Regions from separate parts of the Desulfomicrobium apsheronum genome, predicted to be linked through region 1. Evidence: riboswitches for the same ligand, from Rfam matches in the RefSeq annotation. Region 1 holds a riboswitch; each other region holds the start of a gene.
The links. A riboswitch is a leader RNA that binds a small molecule or an ion and turns the genes downstream of it on or off. The one in region 1 is predicted to bind thiamine pyrophosphate.
Positions count from the first base shown of each region.

Region 2: linked by a shared signal. The riboswitch ahead of thiC (phosphomethylpyrimidine synthase ThiC) and the one ahead of thiM (hydroxyethylthiazole kinase) in region 1 are both predicted to bind thiamine pyrophosphate.
Region 3: linked by a shared signal. The riboswitch ahead of thiS (sulfur carrier protein ThiS) and the one ahead of thiM (hydroxyethylthiazole kinase) in region 1 are both predicted to bind thiamine pyrophosphate.

Region 1 covers NZ_FORX01000008.1:73,999-76,256, reverse strand. Annotated here, with positions in the region: gene thiE (thiamine phosphate synthase) at 1-393, opposite strand, end outside; gene thiM (hydroxyethylthiazole kinase) at 386-1,201, opposite strand; TPP riboswitch at 1,271-1,361, opposite strand; gene siaD (biofilm regulation diguanylate cyclase SiaD) at 1,398-2,192, opposite strand; gene siaC (biofilm regulation phosphoprotein SiaC) at 2,189-2,258, opposite strand, start outside.
Region 2 covers NZ_FORX01000005.1:194,552-196,809, forward strand. Annotated here, with positions in the region: gene thiC (phosphomethylpyrimidine synthase ThiC) at 1-864, opposite strand, end outside; TPP riboswitch at 928-1,021, opposite strand; gene BMZ40_RS07585 (tetratricopeptide repeat protein) at 1,067-1,627, opposite strand; gene BMZ40_RS07590 (cysteine peptidase family C39 domain-containing protein) at 1,631-2,182, opposite strand; gene BMZ40_RS07595 (PA2779 family protein) at 2,169-2,258, opposite strand, start outside.
Region 3 covers NZ_FORX01000022.1:63,655-65,912, reverse strand. Annotated here, with positions in the region: gene BMZ40_RS16890 (thiazole synthase) at 1-615, opposite strand, end outside; gene thiS (sulfur carrier protein ThiS) at 675-875, opposite strand; TPP riboswitch at 960-1,061, opposite strand; gene BMZ40_RS16880 (histone deacetylase family protein) at 1,599-2,258, opposite strand, start outside.

The DNA.
Region 1 (2,258 bases):
AAAGACGGGGCTTATGCCCACATAGTCCGCGCCTTCGGCCTGGGCGCGGATCGCGTCCGCCACGCACTCGGCCGAGATGCCGATGAGCATGTCCGGACCCGTCAAGCGACGGGCGTCGGCGATGAGCATGTCGGTTTGGCCCAGGTGCACGCCGTCGGCGCTTACGGCCAGGGCCACGTCGATGCGGTCGTTGATGATGAGCGGGACGCCGGTTCCGACCAGCAATTCACGCACGGCCCGAGCTTCGGCCACGAATTCGCGGGTCGCGCAGCGTTTTTCCCGCAGCTGCACGCAGGTCACTCCCCCGGCCACGGCGGCGCGGACGATGTCCAAAGTGGAGCGGCCAAGAGACAGCTCTCGGTCCGTGACCAGGTACAGGGACAGATCAGGCATGGTGTTCCTCGCGGATGCGGCATTCCCTGGCCAGGTCCTCGGGTGTGAGATTGAAGAGGGCGTCCAGAAGATGGATCTGAAAGGAGCCGGGGCCGGCGGCCAGCGCTCCCGCCCTCTCTCCGGCCACCCCCAAAAAGGCCAGGGCCGAGGCGGCGGCGGAGACGGGATCGGGGTCCACCGCGTGGAAGGCGCCGACCAGGGCCGTGGCCGAGCAGCCCGTGCCCGTGACGCAGGGCATGAGCGAGTGCCCGCCTTCGATGACCAGCGTGCGTCGTCCGTCGGTGACCAGATCGGTGGGTCCGGTGATGGCCAGGGTGGTGCCCAGTTCGCGGGCCAGGGCTCCGGCGGCCTTGGCCGCGTCCTCGATGGAGTCAGTGGAGTCCACGCCCTTGGTGGCCGCGTTCTGTCCGGCCAGGGACAGAATCTCGGAGGCGTTGCCACGCACCACGCTGACCTTTGTCCAGGCCAGGATGGATTTTGCGGTCTCGGTGCGCAGGGTCGTCGCCCCGGAGCCCACCGGATCGAGGATGATGGGCTTGCCGAGCGCCGTGGCCCTGCGTCCGGCCTTGAGCATGGCCGCCACCCAGACATCGGTCAGCGTGCCTATGTTCAGCACCAGCGCCCCAGCGTAGGCAACCATCTCTTCGACTTCATTTTCGGCATGGGCCATGACCGGAGACGCGCCGCAGGCCAGAAGGGCGTTGGCGGTGTAGTTCATGACCACGAAATTGGTGATGTTGTGAATAAGCGGTTTGGTCTGTCTGAGGGCGCGCAGGTTGTCTGCGGCCTTGCGGGCAAAATCGGACACGGTGCACCTCGCACTGCTGTTGATATTTGGGTCAGCAGGGGCGAGGAATGGGGGGATTGGCCTGTCAGGGCCTCAAGTCTTGCAATTCCCTTCGCTGGCATGATCCAGATCAGGTTCAACGGGTATCATCTCAGGCTCCTCGCCACCCCTGCAAAAACTGATTTCTGGCTAGGACAAGCGGGATTGGCTGTCAAGCTCACTCCCCGACGGCACAGTTTCGCCCGGCGTCCTTGGCCTTGTAGAGGGCCTGGTCCGCGCGCAGCAGGGTCGTGTCCACGGGTTCTCCGGGCCTGTGAATCGTGAAGCCGATGCTGACCGTGGGGGCGGGAATTTCGTCGCGGATTCTTTGAGCCCCGATCACGGACTGGCGCAGCCGTTCCGCCACGACCGGAGCGCTGGTTGCGTCGCAGGCCGGGAAGAGGAACAGAAATTCCTCTCCGCCCCAGCGCGCGCACAGGTCGTATTCACGCAGCGAAAGTTCCAGGGCCCGGGCCACGGCCTGGAGCAACTGGTCTCCGGCGGCGTGTCCGAAGTTGTCGTTCACTTCCTTGAAATGGTCGATGTCCGCGATCATGACCGCGAATCCGCCGTCGGGCTTCCGCGTTGCCCGGGAAGCGGCTTCCTCCAGACGCATGGTCATGTAGCGGCGGTTGGGCAGGCCTGTCAGGGAATCGTAGTTGGAGGCGTGCTCCAGGCGTTCCTTGAGCTGATGCAGCATGGTCTGGTACTGGTCGCTGATGCGCACGATTTTTTCCAGCTGCCGGACTTTCTTTTCGTAATTGGCCAGATAGCCTTGGCTGCGTTCGCGTTCGGCGGCCTGAAAACGGTCCGCGATGTGGGTCAGCCGGTCCAGCAGGCGCTGTTGGTCGAGGTAACGCTCAAAGAGCGTTTCAAGCGCCTTCTTCCACCCCTCCGGAGGCGCGTCAGCGGCGAGAATGGCCTCGATGCGCGGCTCAAGGCTGTCTTCGGGCGGACACTGCGTCATGTTCATGACCTCGGGGCGATGGTGAAGGGAAAGGTGCAGTCTTCCTTGAATTCCTCGGCCAGTTCGCCGACG
Region 2 (2,258 bases), on a different contig from region 1:
CGCGCCGTCGCAGATGCGCTTTTGCAACATGACGTTGCCCGCGATCTGATTCAGGGGCATGTGTCCCGGCCCCTCGATCATGACCTGAACACCTCTGGCCCTGGCCCGTCTGCCCAGCTCCCCGATGACCAGCAGCTCCTGGATCTGCGCGGAGTCCGTGGCGTCGCTGACCGCCCCGGGGCGCAGCCCATCACCCAGGCTCAGAGTGACATCGAAGCGAAACGCGATGTCGAGGAGCCTGTCGAATTCCTCCAGCAACGGATTTTCACGGTTGTTGCGTTCCATCCAGGCCGCCAGGAGCGCCCCGCCACGGCTGACGATCCCGGCCACCCGGTCCTGCGCATGCGTCCTTGCCACGGCCTCGCGGGTCACTCCGCAGTGCACGGTGATGTAATCAAGCCCTTCCGCGCACTGCGCCTCGATGGATTCGAGCAGCAAGGACGCGGTCATGGCTTCTATTGATTGTCCGGCATCGACCAGATCGGCGGCCACCGCATACAGGGGAACGGCCCCGACCATGACCGGCGAATGATGAAGGATCGCGCGCCGGGTGGTCATCAGATCGCGGCCCGTGGACAGGTCCATGACGCTGTGCGCTCCGGCCCTGACCGCCACATCGAGTTTGCTCAATTCAATGTCCAGCGCACCCTGCACTCCGGATGTCCCGATGTTGGCGTTGACCTTGGTTTTCAGGCCCGCGCCGATTCCCTCGACGGAAAAATTCCGCCCCACGTTCTTTGGGATGACGATCCGCCCCTGTGCCACGCCATCACGAATGATTTCAGGATCCAGATTCTCCTTCTCCGCCACTACCCGCATTTCAGGGGTAATCGTTCCCTCTCGGGCAAAAATCGACTGTGTCATGTTGACCTCGGTTGAAAATGAAAAAAGCCGCTTTCCAGCAAAGGAAAACGGCCGCACGAGCGTCACCATGTTTTTTCGTTTTCCTACGCTGGAATTATCCAGATCAGGTTCAAAGGGTATAATCTCAGGCTCATGCGAGCCACCCCCAACTTCTGTCGTGATGCTTAGTCGGTTCCAAACCCAAGGTCAACGGCGGGATCTTTCAAGGTGCGGCCCCTGCTATCTGGTCGCGCAGGGCGATTATTTCTTCGCGTAGCGGGTTCTCGCCCGGCAAATCCCGCAGGGCCTCGTCCAAAAGTCTCAATGCCTCGGCTTTCTCGCCAGTTCGAGACAGGACCAGCGCCCGGGTGCTCTTGAAAAGCACGTTACCGGGCTCGATCTTTAGAGCCTGGGCGGACCATTTCAGAGCGTCCCGCTCCTGCCCCAGATTTGTCTGGGCAAAGGCCAGATTGTTCATGGCCTCGGGATTTTCAGGATTTCGTTTCAGGGCCTGTCGGTAACTGGCCGCGGCCTGCGCCCAGTCACCCAGGGCCGCATGCACGTTGCCCAGATTGATGAGCGGCTGATCCCAGGAGCGGTCCTTGGCGGCGGCGGTTTCGTAGGCCATGAGGGCCAGATCAAGTTCCCCGGAAGTCTCGTAGGAGGCTCCGAGATCATTGTGTTCCCTGGCATCCAGCGGATCGGAGAGCACGACTATCCGTGGCGTGGCGCAGCCGGCCAGGGCAAAGGCAATGCAAAAGACAAGACAGCAGGCAAGGCGCACGGTTCACTCCAGAAACAGATATAGTCGGTTCATGCGTTCCCAGCGGTCGAGCAGGTCGCGATTGGGCAGAAACATGTCCCCGCTGGTTCCCACGTGCATGAGCAGCCCGCCGGGATCGTGATCGTATCCATAGACGACCACGTAATGCCCCTGGCTGAACATCTTCGTGCCCATGTCGAGCATGAGGATGACCGGCCCTCCAGAGTCGATCATGGCGCGGACCATGTCCAGGTCGCCGCGCCCGGATCGGGTCGTGAAACCCAGCGAACGGGCATGGTTCTCCATGTCGGGAAGCAGCGAGCGCTCAAGGCCCGGGGTGAAGACGCGGCGCGTCACTTCATCCAGGGCAACGTGCCTGCCGTGAAAAGCCAGCACCGAGGCCAGGGCCGCCGGTCCGCAGTCATTGACCTGGGTCTGGGGAACGAACGGCACCTGAAGCCGCACCGCGCGGGGAAAAGATTCCTGAACCGGCTGAAAGGCGGGACGCTGCAAGCACCCCGCACAGGAGAACACCAGGATCAGGACCAGCGGGCAAAGCGCCCTAGCTGATGACAATGCGCTTGTCGCTTATGTGCAGGATGAGCACGACCAGCAAAATGACCAGCAGGACCGCGATGACCGCCCCGAGAAC
Region 3 (2,258 bases), on a different contig from region 1:
ACAGGCCGCGGCCCCCATCTCCATGGCCCGGCAGGCCTGGCTGGGAGCGCCGATGCCCGCGTCGACGATGATGGGCAGCTCCATTTCCTCGATGAGGATGCGAATCATCTCTTCGGTTCGAAGGCCCCGGTTGGTGCCGATGGGCGCGCCCAGCGGCATGATCGCCGCCGCCCCGGCATCGGCCAGGGAGCGGGCCACGTAGAGGTCGGGGTTCATGTACGGCAGGACCACGAAGCCTTCCCTGGCCAGGATTTCCGTAGCCTTGGCGGTCTCGTATCCGTCGGGCAGCAGGTAGCGGTTGTCGGAAATGACCTCGATCTTGATCCAGTCCCCGCAGCCCATGGCCCGGGCCAGTCGGGCGATGCGTACGGCCTCGTCGGCGTTGCGCGCCCCGGAGGTGTTGGGCAGCAGGGTCATGTGTGAGGGGATATGCTTCATGACGTTATCCGTCTTGCCGTCCAGATCCACCCGGCGCAGGGCCACGGTGATGACCTCGGAGCCGGAGGCCTCACACACAGGCGCGATGAGCGCGTCGTTGCCGTACTTGCCCGTGCCGGTGAACAGGCGGCTGCTCAGGCGCTTGCCACCGATTTCAAAAATGTCGGTATGTTCCATGGTGATTCTCGCTGTTTGCGGTGTGGGAAAGGAGTCTGGTCGTCATTGCCGGGGCAGGGTCAGCCGCCGCCGACAAAGCTCAGCAGTTCCAGCCGGTCGCCGTCGCAAAGGCTGGTGGAGGCGAATTTGTCGCCGGGCACGATGCTCTGGTTCAGTTCGGCCACGACCACGGATGGATCGAGGTTCATGGACAGGATCAGGCCTTGCAGTGTCTGGCCGGATTCCATGTCCTGGGTGCGTCCGTTGACGGTGATGTGCATGGGTGCCTCCGCGTTTTTGTTGCAGGCCGGGCGGAGCGCAAAAAAGAAAACCGCGCCGGATGGGGCGCGGTTCGATGAATGGGTGTTTTCCGGAACCAGCTTCCCTACGGCAGCATAATCTGCGTCAGGTCGTAAGGGTCGGGAACGTGTCCCCTCTCAGCCCATCGGGCTCCCCCAGCTTGTGGTTGGTAGCTTTATGTGGATCGGGTGGGGTTGTAAAGGTGAGGATGAGGTGGTTTGCGATGATGACTATGTCGGACACCGAGTGAGCGTTGCGGGGCGTTTCGGGCAAGGGCCGCCGAAACTCCCTCTTCGGCCTCGTAGAGTTCAGCCGTCGCCCCTCTGAACAGCGGCTCGCGCTCTGGACGACACGCGACGGCTGAACAAACGATGCCTGGATCGGTCAGACAGTCGCCGACCCTTGCCCGAAACACCCCGCAACGCTGCCGGACGTTTGAGGCTCCGTCGTTGCGTTGTGAAGGCAATGACTTCTTCTTTAATTTCGTAGAGTTGAGTTGATGCGTCAATGAGCGTTATTGATGTCGCCATCCAGAATTCAATCTATCGCAGCAAAAAGTAGTCATTCCCGCGAAGGCGGGAATCCATCCTGATGTTGAATGGTCGAAAGTAAATGAAATCAGAAGGCAGGGGGATGGGCTCAGGGCATGATCAGCGTCGTTTGGAAGGGGGGCGGGCAGAGGGGAGCCCTCTGCCCGGCGCCTTTTATTTGGCGTATTCGTATCTTTTGGTCACGCGGTCGGAGAGCTGGGCGTGGGCGTATCCTGCCTGGCGGGATTTGGCGAAACGCTCCTCGGCTTCCTGGCTGCACATGTCGCAGCCCTGCACCGGTACGTGCAGCCCCAGGGATTTGGGCGTCTTCGCGGTTTCGCTCTCGACGATGAGAAGTCCCGGGCAGTGCGGACAGTCCTTGAGACGCTCGACCTGGGTCTCGGTGATGTCGTCCGTGTCGTAGTAGATGGAGCGGCGACGCGTGAAATATCCGTTCTCGCGTACGGCTTCAGAGGGTCTGGGGTTGAAGTAGACTTCCGGCAGCTGGTCGCACAGGGCTTCGAGATAGTCGATGGTGGATTTTTGTTCGCGAATCTTCTCCCGGTCCAGATCGGGTTCCTGCACGGCGGAGAAATCCACTCCGGCCAGCGCCAGGCTGATGCCCAGGTTGACGTAGGGCAGCGCGCCCTTGATGGCGTATCCGCCTTCGAGCACCGCGATGTCGGGTTTGAGCATCTGGGTGAGCTTGGCGTAGCCTTGGGCCGTGAAGTTCATGTTGGTGATGGGGTCGGAGAAATGGTTGTCCTGCCCGGCGGAGTTGATGATCAGGTCGGGTTTGAAGTGATCGAGGATGGGCATGACGATCCTCTCCAC